Regions from separate parts of the Paenibacillus terreus genome, predicted to be linked through region 2. Evidence: riboswitches for the same ligand, from Rfam matches in the RefSeq annotation. Region 2 holds a riboswitch; each other region holds the start of a gene.

Region 1 (3,908 bases), on a different contig from region 2:
TCTTCATCTCTGTCGATGCCGAGCACCTCACATCCCATTTCCATAAGCTGCAATCCCAGGCTGGAGCCAAAACGTCCCAAACCGATAATCACGAACTGCTGAGTCTTCATTGCTGATCTGTAACTCCCTTATCCTATAATCATTTTGCCTTCCGGGTGCCGGTAAAGCTCTTTGTCCTGCTTTTTTCCCAGAGCGTATGCGAGCGTGATCGGTCCAAGCCTGCCCGCGAACATCGTGAAGCTGATCAATATTTTGCCGATCACCGTCAAGTCCGGCGTCAGTCCCATCGAAAGCCCGACCGTTCCGAATGCGGAGGTCGTTTCAAACAGAATCATCAAGAAATGATGATCCTCGGTGGTGGTAAGAATCATCGTAACGGTAATCACCAGAAAAAGGGCTAGCATCGTAATCGTAAGTGCCTTCAGAATACGCTCCTGCGCCAGCCGGTAACGGTAAATCACGATATCTTCCCTTCCGCGCACCATGGACACTACGGCTCCTGCAAGAATCGTAAAAGTCGTCGTTTTAATACCGCCGCCAGTTGAGCCTGGAGAAGCACCGATAAACATCAGTATAATAATGAAAAACTGCGTAGCCTGGCGGAGTCCGGCGATATCCAGCGTATTGGCGCCCGCCGTGCGCGGCGTAACGGACTGAAAAAGCGAAGCCAGAACTTTGCCTGACCACGGCAGGCTGCCGAGCGTCCTTGGATTGGTGAATTCGAAGACGATAATAACCAAGGCGCCGGTAACAATAAGCACTGCTGTCATCGTAAGCACAACTTTGGTATGCAGGGACAGCTTTCTTTTCTTGCGGTACTCCACCAGATCCGACATGACCACAAAACCGATACCGCCGGTAACAATCAAGAACATGGCCGTAAAGTTGACAACCGGGTCGTTCACGTACAATGTCAGGCTGCGGAATTCACCGAACAGGTCGAAGCCTGCATTGTTAAACATCGAAATGGCATGCCACACCCCGAAGTAAATGGCTCTGCCCACGGGCATGTCAAAAGACCAGCGTGCCGCGAACACCACGGCGCACACCGCTTCTATAATGAGCGAGTACAGCAGCACCTTGCGGATCAGTGAGACGATGCCCTCCATGGAGGTCTGATTCATCGCTTCCTGGAGAATGAGCCTTTCCTTCAGTGAAATTCTGCGCTTGAACACGAGAGCCACCAAGGTGGCCATGGTCATAAAGCCAAGCCCCCCGATCTGGATTAACAGCGCGATGACGATCTGGCCGAATACGGTAAAATGCGTGCCAGTATCCACAACGACCAGACCGGTCACACAAGTGGCCGACGTCGCGGTGAACAAGGCGTCAATAAACGGCAGCGGCACCCCCGATGTATTGGAGATGGGCAGCATAAGCAGTCCCGCTCCGAGCAAAATAATAAGGGCAAAGCCGCACACAAGAATGCGCGGTGGGGATAAATGCAGCCACTTCAGTTTTGGAATTATCATTCTACACCTCTAGAAAAAGTCAATAAAAAAAACGTCCATCGATGTACCTCACAAAAGATAGACCGCTCCATAATCATAAAAAAAGACACCGGAAAACCGAGTGCCTGACCAGGTTCCTGCTGCAGCCTACGAGGTTAGCTGACGGATTCGGACTGCAGAATTGTCCTATTCGGACCCGGCCATGACCAGGTGCGAAATTCACCCCAATTTAATGGTTCCCCCGTTTTCGTAACGAAATTCGGCATTTATGCAATTGCAAACAAATTATAAACCTTCTCCTTGTACATCACAAAAGAGGCTTTTCATGAAAAAGACTCAAATAACGCCAATTCAGTGCAAAAGATGCTGTCCTGCTGCAATGAATCCTACATTATTGTATTCTTTCATCTTTTTCATCGTATTTACACACGTTCATGAAGCGATGGCGGTCAACAGAACACTATGTTATCTTTAAATGGTTCAGATGAAGGAGGTATTAGATGAATCCCATAGGAATACCGGTTAAATTAACCGCTGATTTCAAAAAGCTGAGCATCCTGGGCATCGTCGGCCTCGCCGTGTTTCTGCTGCTGCAGGTGCTGCTGCCGGTGCTTGCATCCTTAAACCAGAATCAGCCAGGGGAGGTAATCAGCAAACAGCAGGCAATAGAGAGCGCTGAAGCTTTTGCCAAGTCCGTTTTGGGTTATAAAAGCTCAGCGGAAGAAATTCCGGCCCCGGCCTATGAAGCACAATCCGAGCTGTACGGTTACCTTTCCAGGGAGCAGCTGCTTCCCGAATACAACCGGGTGTGGAGCGGCAAATTTCCTTATGAATTTTACCGGGTCAGCCTGCCCGATCCGGCTCAGGATCGTACCGTGATGGTTGATGTGGGGCTGCAGACGGGAAAACCTGCCGGTTTTATTATTCAAATGAGCGACGGATTTTATAACAGCACCGAAGCTCTTCCTGAAGGGGAAACCCGAAGCGGGCTGCTGCGGTCATACGAAGCGGGCCTGTCTCTTGCAGATAAAGAGGCATTGGCAGCGCCCATACTGAAGCAGATGGGATATAACACGGAAAATCTGACTGTGGAAAGCCGCGAAGACAAACCAGGGCTCACCTATTCGGATGAAGGAAGCAAGATCGGGGATGCCGTGCTGCAGATCAGGCTGACGTTTGAAAACGGGGGCGTCCGCTCTCTAGCGTCCTCCTTTGCTGTGCCTCCTTCCCAAACAGAATATGTGGATCAGCAGACAAAGCTTGCAAACCTTCTGTATTATATCGGCTACATGCTGTTTTCCTTTGTGCTAGGCGTGCTTGCCGTGGTATACAGCAGTTTGACCCGGCGTCATACCTCATTTACCCGCGGTATTATGCTGAGCTTCATTTATTTTGCCATTTCGGTGCTGACTCTGTTCAACATGATGCCTTATTTGCAGGCTCAATCCGCCAACAGGGACGCTCTGATCTTCGGCATCGGTCTGCAAATTATCTTTAATCTGATGATGGGGGTTATCATTTATTTTTCCTTTGTAGGAGGCAACGGGCTTTGGAAAAAGGCTGGTCTCAATCCGTGGCCGCGGGCCAAAGAGCCCGGATACGGAGTTTATGTGCTGCGCAGCATGGGCACCGGATATCTGTGGGCTTTCATCCTGCTGGGAGTTCAGTCCGTCATCTTCGTTATTCTCAACCTGCTGATCGGCAGCTGGTCTACCATAGATGAGACACAGTCGCCGTATAATATGGCCTATGCCTGGCTGCTGCCGATCATGGCATGGATGGCGGGGATCGGGGAAGAGGCGCTTTACAGGCTGTTCGGCATCCCGATGCTGAGAAAGATCGTGCGCAGCACGCTGGCCGCAAGCGCCATCAGCTCGCTGATCTGGGCGTTCGGGCATACCCTGTATCCGATTTACCCTGTCATTACCCGTCCGATCGAGCTTCTGTTTCTTGGCCTGATTTTCAGCTTTATTTTCCTTAGATACGGCTTTATTACTGCAATGTTCAGTCATGTCGTATTCGACAGCATTCTGATGGGAATCAGCCTGATGTCGATGGGAGATCCCGTCAACATCGCCGTAGGGGCCATCGGAATGGTGCTGCCGGCTGTTGTCGGCTACGTGGTGTACCTCTTTAACCCTAAAAAAAACGAGAAGCCGTATATTACGACTCCTCATCCTGAAGGGCAGTTATAATTTGTCTGGCGAGCTTGTCGCCAATGGAGAGAGGCCGGAAATCTTCAACGCTGGCCTCTTTTATTTTTTTGATGGAGCCAAAATGCTTAAGCAGCATTTTACGCCGTTTTTCCCCAATGCCCGGAATTGCATCAAGTCTTGAGGTCACCATGGATTTGCCGCGCTGTTCTCTGTGGAAGGTGATGGCAAAACGGTGAACCTCCTCCTGAATGCGCTGCAGCAGGTAAAATTCCTCGCTGTTGCGCGGCAACGCCACCGTCTC
Region 2 (3,908 bases):
TAGATCGTAGACTATATAAATATGTACAAATTGATTCCATGGATATGGGCATGATTGATGAATTGCGGAACGCTCTGGCGAAGGCCGGGCTGCACCCTGAATATGACCTGGAAATTGATTTTCCGACAGACCTTCCTTATGATGTATTCCGGAAGGACGGATCGACAGAGAACCAGATTTTGCTGCTTGATCGGGAGGGCGGTATACGCGAAATTTCCGAAGTATCGGATATTGTCCGCTCGATCAGCGGTATTCACCGGGGGAAATACCATCTGTATTACCCGCAGAATAAATTGGAGCAAATCAGGGATACTCTGCCGCCGGATGTTCAGAAGTTGTTTGTAAAATAATCTTCAAGTCATTTGTTTTAGCCTTAAGCATCATGATATAAAAGGTTGCAAAAATAGAAAATTGCCAAAGAAAGAAATTAATCTAAATTAAATCCAATTAAGGAGGAACAATCCTTGGAATTATTTGATACACACACTCATCTAGATTCGCCACAATTTAATGAAGACAGAGAGCAGATCATATCAAATGCCGTCGAAGCGGGAGTTACGCGAATGATCAATGTCGGTTTTAATAGAGAGACTATTCCCAGTACAATGAAGCTTGCCGAAACGTATGATTTTATTTATGCGGCTGTCGGATGGCATCCTGTGGATGCCATCACCATGCAGGATGGAGATTTGGAATGGATTGCATCGCTTTGCGAGCATGAGAAGGTCGTGGCCATTGGAGAAATTGGGTTGGATTACCATTGGGATACTTCTCCAAAGGATGTTCAGCAGCGAGTATTGCGCCAACAAATCGGACTTGCCCGGGAACTGGGAATGCCTATTGTCATTCACAATCGGGATGCGCACGAGGATATCGTGAAAATTTTGCGTGAGGAGAAAGCGCATGAGGTTGGAGGAGTAATGCATTCGTTCTCCGGCAGCTGGGAAATTGCTAAATTATGTCTGAATATGGGATTTCATTTGTCGTTTGGCGGACCGATTACGTTCAAAAATGCGCGTCAGCCGAAAGAGGTTTTGGCGCAGGTGCCGATGGACCGTTTATTGATTGAGACCGATTCCCCTTACTTGACACCACACCCCTTCAGAGGCAAACGAAATGAGTCGGCTTATGTGAAATTGGTGGCTGAAGCGGCTGCCCAAATTAAGGGAATTTCCGTGGAGGAATTGGCGGCTGTCACGACCCAAAATGGGCTGGAACGATTTTACATCAAGAGGAAACGTGAGATAAACCGTTAAAAAAGTAAGACAGACGGAGTTAATCATAAAAATGTTTCAGGAAAACGGCGATTATTACAATATTTTAACCGATTATTTAGAGAAAAACACTTGAAACCTGCTTTACAACATGCATATAAACAGGATATCATCGTTTCAGTGAATTATTGAGGCCGTGTAAAGGGGCAAATCAATAGTTCATTTCATGGACCAGTCTCGCTTAGTCTCCGTCATGGAGAACGGGGGAACCGATATGATGGCAGGCCGAAAGGGAGCTGCAGCGGAAGCTTACAGACATAGACACGCCGCTGTGCGCTGTTCCTTTGCTGACATCATAGTTCGATTTCTTTTCTGGGTCTTAGGGGTGAATGTGAAGGCAGCCGCCATGAGCGGGTGACTGGAACTAGGGCGACTCTCTACGTCCGAACCCGACAGCTAACCCCGTAAGCGTATCAAGAGAGAAGCTGCCTCGTGCATGGATTTTCCGCGTAATCATTGACGGAAGCCGCGAAAGAGCTCTCTTAACTCTTTCCTGGCTTTTTTAGTTTATGAATATGGGAGAACTTGCCCACATACTGTTACATAACGAAGTTATGAACCAGTAAAGGGGGGCGCCATGCTGCGAAGACGGGAACATGATGCAGGGCAGGCTGCAGTCAGGCTTGTCTTGTAGAAAATCTGGTATAGTCGCGTCAATTTCAATCATGCATTACTCTAGACGGCGAGGCTATGAAGGAGGACGGAGAAGTGGGAATTTTCCAGCAAGGGGATGCCCATGAGTCACGCTCATCCAGCATGTCTTACGCGTTGCGATGGAAGCATGAAAAATTGCGCCACGCATCACTGGTCGCTATTTTTCTAATCGCACTAACAATCATGATCTCTATTCTGGTGTACACACAGACAAAGAAGCAAGTGGTTCTGGTCATCGATGGCCAGACAAGAGCGGTGGAAACCCGCGGAGAAAGTTTGCAGGATGTTCTGGAGGAGCATTCCATTACACTGGCACCCCATGACAAGATTTCCATGTCGGTGAACGGAGCTATCCAGGATGGCGACCGTGTAGTCATTAAACGGGCTACCCAAGTGAATGTATCCGCAGGTTATGAAACCAAGAAGCTGTACACCACCGAAAATACAGTAAAAGACGCTGTTCAAACCTTAGGCTATAATTTGTCACCTGAAGATAAGGTTTCCCCTTCGCTCGACACCAAAGTCTCTTCTAACATGGATATAAAAATCGTCCGTGTAACGAAGCAGCAGGTTCAGCAAAAGGCCGAAATCCCTCACAGAGTCGTCAAGACGGCTGATCCAAGCTTGTACAAGGGAGATAACCGTGTTCTGGTGAGCGGTAAAGACGGGGTCATGATTCAGAATATCGAGAAGGTGTATCATGACGGGAAACTGGTTTCAAAGCGCATGGTCAGCAAAGAGGTCGGTACGAAGCGTGTTGATAAGGTTATTGCAGTAGGCACAAAGAAGAAGCCTGTTGTACTCGCGGCATCAACCGGGCCTTCCGATTCCGCAAGCACGGCCAGCGCCAATACGACTAGCCGGGCAGGAATAGAATTTAAGTATACAAAAGTGTTAAACGATGTATCCATGACAGCTTACTCCGCACAGGAACCTGGCATTGGCACCCGGACATCCTCCGGTACGCGCGTAACCGAAGGCCGGACCATTGCTGTGGATCCCGACGTGATTCCAATCGGCTGGTGGGTATATATTGAAGGCCTCGGCTTCCGCCGTGCGGAGGATACTGGCGGCGCCATCAAAGGCAATAAAATCGATGTGTATTATGAGAGTTTAAACAAAGCGTTGAACTTTGGCCGTAAAAGCGGGATGACGGTATATGTCATCGGGCCGGTCAAGCCGGAATTGAATTAACCATCGGCAGATTGAAGGTTGTATTTCAATCGATGATTAGGATAGTATTAAGATCATAAAGATGCCATGCTAAGAAGAGGATGATCATCCTCTTCTTATTTTTTGTTCAGGAAGGAAGAAAGAAGCAATGATCAAGGAAGTCATCGTCGTGGAAGGCCGTGATGATACGGTTGCCGTTAAAAGGGCGGTTGAAGCCGACACCATTGAAACCGGCGGCTCTGCCATCAATGCCATGACCATTCGCAAAATTGCCATGGCCCAGAAGCGGCGCGGTGTCATTATACTGACCGATCCCGATCATGCCGGGGAACGGATACGGAAGATTATCGCCTCCAAGGTGCCGGGCTGTAAGCAGGCCTTTATTCCGGAGGCGGAAGCGACCCGAAAAGGGGATATCGGGGTGGAGAATGCTTCCCCGGAAGCAATCCGCCATGCGCTCGCCAGGGTTCACACGACGGTGGAGGGTGCCAGCCCCCTGATCGATTGGGAAGACCTTATCGACGCAGGCCTGATCACGCATCCAAGGGCAGCCTCCCGCCGGATGGCTTTGGGTAATATACTGGGCATCGGTTACTGCAACGGGAAGCAGCTTCACAAGCGTCTGACGATGTTCCAGATCAGCCGCGAGGAATTCGCGGAAGCATTACAGCAAATTGAAAATGAAGGATTGTGATGGGCATGAAGGGGTTTGAAGATATTGCGACTCCCCGCCGGACCAAGGAGATCATTCAACGGCACGGTTTTTCGTTTAAGAAGAGCCTGGGCCAGAATTTTCTGATTGATCAG
Region 3 (3,908 bases), on a different contig from region 2:
TGCCCGGACATGCATTCTGGCGTTCTTTTTCACGATCTGGACGATATACCTGCTGCGGTGGACCTGGACGGACGGGGAACTGGCCAATCTGTTCCCATTGTATGGCCTTCATTCCTTTCAAGACATCATGAAGGCATTTAATGACGGGTTTCCGGCCATGTTCGGGTATGAGCTCATCCCTTTTTTCTTTCCGTATATCATAAACCAAAAAAAGGCTCTTCTTCATGTATCCATCGGCATGTGGATCACTGTTTTGGTGTATTTAACTTTTGTATTGGCAAGCATCATCTTTTTTTCGGAATGGCAGTTAAGCCATGTCAGATACCCTATCTTGGATATTTTCAACTCTGTAGAACTGTCATTTGTAGAACGCATCGAAAACCTGGGGGTTGCATTATGGGTATTCCTTGTTTTATCGACCACGGCTGCTTATTTATGGTTAAGCGTAAAGGGAGTAAACCAGCTATTTAAGCGAAAACGAACCTGGCATGTCTACATTTGCGTTGTCATGGCTATGGTGCTGATCATTAGCGGCCTGTTTTCACCTGTGATTCTGAATGCAGCTTATGAAAGCATAGGGCGGTATGCCGGATATCTTCTTATTCTATGGCCCAGCTTGATGCTTGGGCTCCACAAATTAAAAAAACGGGGTAGTTAATATGTTGCTCAGATATCTTTTCCTATCCATGCTGGTGCTTGCTGCGCTATTTCCTGCTGGCTGCGAAAACAAGCGGGTGGAGACGCCTTCGCTTGAGGACCTTGAAATGGCAGGCGTGCTTGGATTTGATAAATCGCCGCAAGACCGGATCAAGGTTACAATTTCCGTGCCTCAGCCTACGAAGGGCGGTTTCAAAAAGGACAAGATCTATACAGCGAAAGGCATCTTAACTCATGAAGCCTTTTATAAAATATCCGCAATGTCTTCAAAAACCGTGAGCCTGCGCCAGACTCGGGTCATTCTGATCGGCGAAGAGCTGGCGCGCGGGAGCGGGTTAAGAGACATCCTCTTGGACTTGTACCGTGATCCCCAGGTCGGAAACAACGGAGTTCTGGCCATTGTTAAGGGATCTGCCGAATCTATATTAAAAAATACTGCGCCAAAACAGAATAGTGAATTTTTGAACGATTTATTAAGACCCCGAGAAGAAACCGCGTTTAGTCCGTACACTACCCTGAGGGATTTTATTTTTGTGCTCACCAATGATGTGAGTGACCCAATGATCCCCTACATTGAAGCTACCAAGCAATCGATCAAAATTTCGAAAATAGCATTGTTTAAAAAGGACCGTTTGGTGGGCTTTATGAATCCCGGCGAAGCTCAACTCGTTGAGATGCTCAGGAAAGAGAAACGTTTTCCAAGTATTACAGTTCCGTTTAACGCCTCACCTTCAAGGCATGGGGTTATATTATTAAATCTGATGAAAAGCCAGGTGCGCACCAAAGTGACAGGAGATCTGAATCATCCGGTGATCTTTTCCAGGCTGGAATTGGAAGCCGTGATCCAGGACTATAAAGGAAAGCTGAATCTGGAAAGCCAAAATGAGATCAAGCTGGTTGAACAAAACAGTGAGGAGTACATACGCGACCAAATTAGAGACGTTCTAAAGAAACTGCAAAGTATGCAGGTTGACCCTGTCGGATTTGGCCGTTATGCAAGAATGAGGTTTGGCCGGGATTGGCCGAAAATAAGACAGAAATTTGTGTCCACGGAGTCAGACGCCAAGATATCCGTCAAGGTTACACTAAGAAATATAGGAACAATGAAGTAAACCGTACCTGCCTGCAGCAACGGCGCCCCGAAGGGCGCCGTTTATTTTAAGATTCCAGGAAGTACAACCCCCTTGGTATAACCTTCCTGGAATCGCAAGAAAAACTACTGCTAAACGCGGTCTGTCTTCTGTGAATGTGCGTTGATAAGCGTTTTTCTTACTTTTGTTCCGGATCGGCTTCTTCTTTCACAGCACTATCCTTTTTCATGCTTGCCTCGTTAATTTCGCGGTCTGTTTCACTCCCGCCCTGAATTTGTGCTGCGGCCTCCGCCTGACGATTGAGCTGCTTTTCAATTTGCCCGATACCGTGCGCTTCCTGATGCTGTCTACTGGTAGCCATTGGATTTACCTCCTGATGTCATGGATTGGGTTTCCAGGCTTTAATATGTACCTCAATTCAGCTAACTATGCATTGGATGTTTACATTTTTGTTTCTTTTATGTTACTTTTGTGGACTGCAATTTTTTGTTGATATACAGCCATTATTGACTTCACTAGTAAGGGTTTTTCTTCCATTGACAAAGAGTATTCGGGTGTATTACCCTGATTAAGGTTACAAAATTTTAATATTTGCCGAATTTCAATGTGTTTGAAAACGGGGGAACCACTTCGGGTGAATTATTCTTGTGCGTAAGAGAGTAAAGGGAACCTTCTACCTAACCCTCAGCTAACTCCGTAGGCTTTGAAGGGAGAATATTTTTTTGAAAAAAGCGATTTTATCGATTTTTGGAGCCGCCGTACTGTTCACGTCCGGGGCTGCCACTACACATGCCAGTGAAGCGCAAATTAACAGCTATGTTGCTCAGGTTGCAGGCACTCCATACAAATACGGAGGCACGACAACCGCAGGTTTCGATTGTTCCGGGTTTATTTTGTACATATTCAACAAGTTTGGCTTGGATCTGCCCCGTACTTCCCAGCAGCAGGCGAACACAGGTGTAAAAGTCGCCAAGGACGATCTCAGGGTAGGAGACCTGGTGTTCTTTAATACAAGCGGACGGGGGATTTCCCATGCCGGTATCTATGTGGGGAATAATAAATTTGCCCATTCCGCAAGCAGCAAGGGTGTAACGGTCAGCAGTCTGTCGGAGCCTTATTATGCCAACAGATATGTTACAGCCCGCCGTGTCATCAGCGAGTACAGCTATACCAGAATGGTAAGCGAAGCACGTTGATGAAATTGAAGAGGACAAGCCTGAAGCTGTTTCGGGCTTGTCCTTTTTTTGCTGCCAGAACATTCACTTTGCACGAATTGGGTATACTGCATTGACAATCTTCTCCTTCACTACATATAATAAATTCATAACACATGAACAATTATTCATATATAGGTTTTTGGCTGTCAGGAAGGGGAGAAGTCTCATGGGTACAGCGGCTGAGAAGGTGAAACGGGAGCTCATACTGGAAGGGCTGGATTGTGCGAATTGCGCCATGAAGATTGAGAACGGTGTGAAGAAGCTCGATGGGGTCATGGACTGTTCTGTTAACTTCGTAAGCAAGACACTTACAATGGAAGTGGATAAAGAGCATGATCAGGCTGTCGTCACAGCGGCCAGGAAAAAAGTAAATCAGCTGGAGCCTCATATTCAGGTTGTGGAAAAGGGGAACGGGGCTGCCTCAAAGGCGGCTGTGCAGCACGGTCATAGCCACGATCATGGACACGCTCATGCACATGATCACGACCACAGTCATGGACACAGCCATGATCATGGTGCGGGCAATACGAAACGCATGATCATTCGCCTGATTGCAGGCGCGTTTTTGACAGGAATCGGGTTATTGGCGCCAATCACCGGGATAGCTGAGTTTGCACTGTTTGCCATCGCTTATCTTATTGTTGGCGGCGACATTGTACTTAGAGCCGTTAAGAATATCGTCAGAGGCCAGGTGTTCGACGAGCATTTTCTGATGTCCATCGCCACCATCGGCGCCTTTGTCATTCAGCAGTATCCCGAAGGCGTGGCCGTCATGCTGTTCTACCAGGTAGGGGAATTGTTCCAGAGCATCGCGGTGAACCGGTCGCGCAAATCCATCAGCAGCCTGATGGATATCCGGCCTGATTATGCCAATCTGCAGATGGGGAATGAGACGAAGCGAGTGACCCCGGAAGAGGTTCTCGTCGGCGATGTGATCGTCGTG
Region 4 (3,908 bases), on a different contig from region 2:
ATTTTAGTGAAACGGATTACCATATTTATCGACAAAAGCCCCTTTTTTTTTAAGGGCGATTTCACGGTATAATGAAGACAACTCTGATTAATGACAATTTTGAGAACATGATTCCAAATCTGGAATGAGGAGCGGGGTTCGCATGGGAGTTAAGCATGGAAGGGAATATGAGCATATTCTTAAGGAGCTGACGGATGCAGTAGGGCGTATTCCGGACAGCTACCTTTTTTTTGAAATGGAAGCGGACGAATGGGCGCGTCTGGGCGGCGAGGAACGCGCTGAGGTTCAGGAGGCGCTGGCTGAGGATCTCTTTTATGCGCTTGGGGAAGAACCTGTTATTCCGGTCGGCAGCGGGGTCGTCATTCATGACCGGAATCACTACCGGATCGATGTTCTGATCGGCGAAGAGGAGTTGACCTTCGTGTCTCTCGTGTAACATAACCATATGGATTTCTCGCCGAAGCCATGGTAATATGAAACACGATATAGGCACTGACCCTAAAGACATCAGGAACGGCTTCCGTATAACGGAGAGGAGTAGGAATTACAATGCCTTTTACATTAGAGGAAATAGAGGCTCATCTGGAGAAGCTAGAGGGCTGGGAGCTTGAAGAGGGACGCTGGATTGTCCGAAAATATGTCTTTTCCAGCTTTATGAGAGGAATTGCATTCGTGGATGAGGTAGCTGGTATTTCGGAAGCATTCAATCACCATCCGTTTATTACCATTGATTACAAGACGGTCACACTGCGTCTTACCTCATGGGATGAAGGCGGGATCACAGCAGTGGATATAAAAGAAGCGCAGCAGTACAATGAAGCGTTCGAACGAATGCGTTCGGAGGATTAGCCCTGCAACACCAAATAAACTTAAGCAAATAAGCGTTTTAATGGAGAAACGCCCTGGTTTAGAGTTAAGACTCTGATTCCGGGGCGTTTGGTATATTGTGTGTATCTTCACCATGATTGTAGACCATGCAATGAAAAGGTTTCATCCCTTCGGGAGTTTGCCGCTCGTAGGTATCGGTAATCCGAAAGCCTGCCGACCGGTAGGCTCTGATGGCCCGTTTGTTCCAGACGAGGACTTCGAGGTCGATCTCATTGTGTGGTGTACGGCGCCTGGCTTCCTCGGCGATAGCCCTCACAAACTCCGCGCCATGTCCATGACCGCAGAGTTCAGGGCGCATTCCGAGACCAAGGCGGGTCACCCCTTCCATAGGGAAATACTGGGCAAATCCGCATAGATCCCCTGACTCATTCAATACGGCGACATATTGGGAGCTCCGCAGCTCCGTGTTGGCGAATTCGATATCAAGAGCCTTCATTTGCTCCCAAGGGAGCCAGCCGTAGATGTCGTAAGGTGGTTCATATTTCCACTCGCATATGGCAGCCGCCTGCTTTTCACTCATCGGAACGACCTGATAGCTTGCTGATCCGGCGGACATGTTCTTTCCCCCCTTTAGTTAAACCTGTTTGGCAACAAAAAAACGTCTATCGATGTACATTCACAGATGACAGACCGCATCTACCGATAGTTTTTTCGATTTCAGGAGGCTTATGCCAAAGTGTTTATACTTACTGAAATCTAAAAAAACAGCCTCAATTCCGGTCGGAATCGAAGCTGCTATTGAAGTTCGTATGAATGATGTAATGATTTCTAATCAAGGGCAACGGATTCGTAAGTGGATGTGCTCATGACACGTTTGGCACCAAGATACCGGTTGGCGTAGTAACTTTCATTCAAGGAACTGACGGTGACACCGCGCGATGAGGAGGAATGGGCAAACTTGCCGTCGCCTACAAAAATCCCTACATGTGAAACTCCTCTTCCGTTGGTGTTAAAGAATACCAGATCGCCAGGTCGCATTTCATCCCGCGAAACGGAGGTTCCCATATCGAATTGAGAGGAGGATTGGCGTGGAAGATCGATTCCAAGCTTCTCAAATACATAACTTGTAAATCCGGAACAGTCAAATCCGCTCAACGTTGTGCCGCCTGCTCTATAAGAAGTGCCTTTGGCATCCTGAATGATCTGGTCCATTTTAGAGTCCGCATATACGCTTCCTGCGCCGAACGAAAAGGCCGAGAAGGCGATTGCTGCACTCATGAGTGCGATAGTTAGCTTCTTCTTCAAAAAAATACAAACCCCTTCCAATGCCTGCGAGGTTAGCTTAAGGGTTCGGTAGAAGGCTCCCCTATGATCCCTCTGTTGCGAGATCAATTCACCCAAAACTGGTTCCCCCGCTTCCCAGGTGCCGGGAATTCGGCTTCACTTAGATATGCACCTTGAAGCGTATGAATAATCCTGAATGGTTTGTCTAAAAAGGTTACAACAATAATTACAAAGTTGTTACTATCAGTTCACTGCGACTATTGTAACAAAGGAAGCATAGTTTGGCAAATGTTTCATAGCAAAAAACTGCAAAAAAATAGCCTCTGCAGCAAGCAGAGACAAAAAATATCGAAAGCACTATGTTAAGTGAGATTAAACAAACCTATACTTTTGAGAATTCACTATATTTTTTGTTCGCTTGAAATGCAGGGGTTGGCATCATTTTACTCCTTGGTGAACGAATCACAAGCCGTATTCCATAAATGATACTGTGCGGACGTATGCCATATTGTAAAAAGTGAAGAAATAAAATGATAGGTCTGATGCAGAATGAGTGCAAGCAGTCCTGTCCACAGCCAGGCCGAAGCGGTAAAGATAGAGAGCAGGACGAATACGGACGCTCCGAGCAGTGCGGATATTCCGATACCGGGCAGAATTCGCCGCATGCAGCAGGCGAGCGAGAACCAGGCGCCCCTCCCGCTGATCGTTCCGAACTGCATGTACATCACGCATTGACGGATGAGCCAGGCCAAAATGCCCCATAAAGCGATGTAGGGGAGAAGACGGGCGGCGGCCATGAGCGGCTCGTTCATTAAACCGGACAGAGTCTGCAGCAGACGCGGTATAATCCAGTATCCGGGAAGCAGCAGAAGGCAGATTTCAACCGTGTAATATAAAAGGGACGAACGCCAGAACAGCCGGATGCCGGTGAGAAAGGAACGCCGTCCTAGCTCTTTCTTCATGTGCAGGCTGTAATACACACCTACGCGGACCAAAGGGGTCAACAGCATGCGCAGCAAGATGACCGCAAGCAGAACCCAGAAATACAGATGGACGGAAGAATTTTGCACCAATGCAATTTGGCTCTCCATCCAGAATAAGGTCTGGTTGAGCTCGCTCTGCCCGCTTCCCGGATAACGCAGCAGCAGGGGCACAATCCCCGATTCCGTGTATTTATAGTTGAATACTCCCCAGACAAGACGGTAGATAAACAGCAGAATTACGATAAAAAAGTGCAAGCGGACGAGCGTCCAACCCTCTTTTACAGAATTCATCACCTCGGACACCTCACCATGACAGACTTCCAATCAAAGCTTCAGCCAGCCTGGTCATCCCCAGAAGCCAGCGTGTTTCGGTTTTCTCCGGCAGCTTGGCCAGCAGTGTGTTATTCAGGTGGTTGTTCTCCAGAGGGATCGTATGAAGAGGATCAATGACCACCGAGGCAGCGGGGGACCGGCTTTGAATACGGTAGGTTACCTTTTGCTGCTTGCCGTCCCACGTTTTCTGCACGCTGCTTTTATCCTCGAACGTAATTTGTACAGGCACTGCCGGCACGTCGCCACCCTTTTTGGAAACGGTAACGACAGACTCGTACATTCCATTCTCCAGCTTGCGAACCTGAATGTTGTCCACTGCGAAATCGGCCATCTGACTGCCGTATACATACTGATTGAAATATTGGGACCAGGACTTGCCCGTCAATTTCTCCGTGACTCGCTGGAAATCCTGAGTGGATGGATGCTTGAAGCGGTATTTCCGCACATAGGAACGAAGCAGAGCCTCCATTTTGGCGCTTC

Evidence for each region. Region 2 has a riboswitch for cyclic di-AMP ahead of ACE5KN_RS30185 (resuscitation-promoting factor). Riboswitches for the same ligand answer to the same signal wherever they lie in the genome.
Region 1: linked by a shared signal. The riboswitch ahead of ACE5KN_RS19420 (TrkH family potassium uptake protein) and the one ahead of ACE5KN_RS30185 (resuscitation-promoting factor) in region 2 are both predicted to bind cyclic di-AMP.
Region 3: linked by a shared signal. The riboswitch ahead of ACE5KN_RS22900 (C40 family peptidase) and the one ahead of ACE5KN_RS30185 (resuscitation-promoting factor) in region 2 are both predicted to bind cyclic di-AMP.
Region 4: linked by a shared signal. The riboswitch ahead of ACE5KN_RS30605 (C40 family peptidase) and the one ahead of ACE5KN_RS30185 (resuscitation-promoting factor) in region 2 are both predicted to bind cyclic di-AMP.

The regions. Positions count from the first base shown of each region.
Region 1 covers NZ_JBHIRX010000011.1:72,789-76,696, forward strand. The annotation lists gene ACE5KN_RS19415 (potassium channel family protein) at 1-110, opposite strand, end outside; gene ACE5KN_RS19420 (TrkH family potassium uptake protein) at 129-1,472, opposite strand; cyclic di-AMP (ydaO/yuaA leader) riboswitch at 1,581-1,726, opposite strand; gene ACE5KN_RS19425 (CPBP family intramembrane glutamic endopeptidase) at 1,952-3,646, shown strand; gene uvrC (excinuclease ABC subunit UvrC) at 3,615-3,908, opposite strand, start outside.
Region 2 covers NZ_JBHIRX010000030.1:45,108-49,015, reverse strand. The annotation lists gene ACE5KN_RS30195 (HD domain-containing protein) at 1-350, shown strand, start outside; gene ACE5KN_RS30190 (TatD family hydrolase) at 465-1,256, shown strand; cyclic di-AMP (ydaO/yuaA leader) riboswitch at 1,443-1,701, shown strand; gene ACE5KN_RS30185 (resuscitation-promoting factor) at 1,983-3,122, shown strand; gene rnmV (ribonuclease M5) at 3,250-3,795, shown strand; gene rsmA (16S rRNA (adenine(1518)-N(6)/adenine(1519)-N(6))-dimethyltransferase RsmA) at 3,801-3,908, shown strand, end outside.
Region 3 covers NZ_JBHIRX010000015.1:114,097-118,004, forward strand. The annotation lists gene ACE5KN_RS22885 (GerAB/ArcD/ProY family transporter) at 1-658, shown strand, start outside; gene ACE5KN_RS22890 (Ger(x)C family spore germination protein) at 660-1,769, shown strand; gene ACE5KN_RS22895 (hypothetical protein) at 1,927-2,109, opposite strand; cyclic di-AMP (ydaO/yuaA leader) riboswitch at 2,331-2,466, shown strand; gene ACE5KN_RS22900 (C40 family peptidase) at 2,471-2,944, shown strand; gene ACE5KN_RS22905 (heavy metal translocating P-type ATPase) at 3,132-3,908, shown strand, end outside.
Region 4 covers NZ_JBHIRX010000032.1:20,673-24,580, forward strand. The annotation lists gene ACE5KN_RS30590 (hypothetical protein) at 143-436, shown strand; gene ACE5KN_RS30595 (4a-hydroxytetrahydrobiopterin dehydratase) at 550-849, shown strand; gene ACE5KN_RS30600 (GNAT family N-acetyltransferase) at 914-1,444, opposite strand; gene ACE5KN_RS30605 (C40 family peptidase) at 1,657-2,133, opposite strand; cyclic di-AMP (ydaO/yuaA leader) riboswitch at 2,140-2,278, opposite strand; gene ACE5KN_RS30610 (hypothetical protein) at 2,556-3,386, opposite strand; gene ACE5KN_RS30615 (M1 family metallopeptidase) at 3,400-3,908, opposite strand, start outside.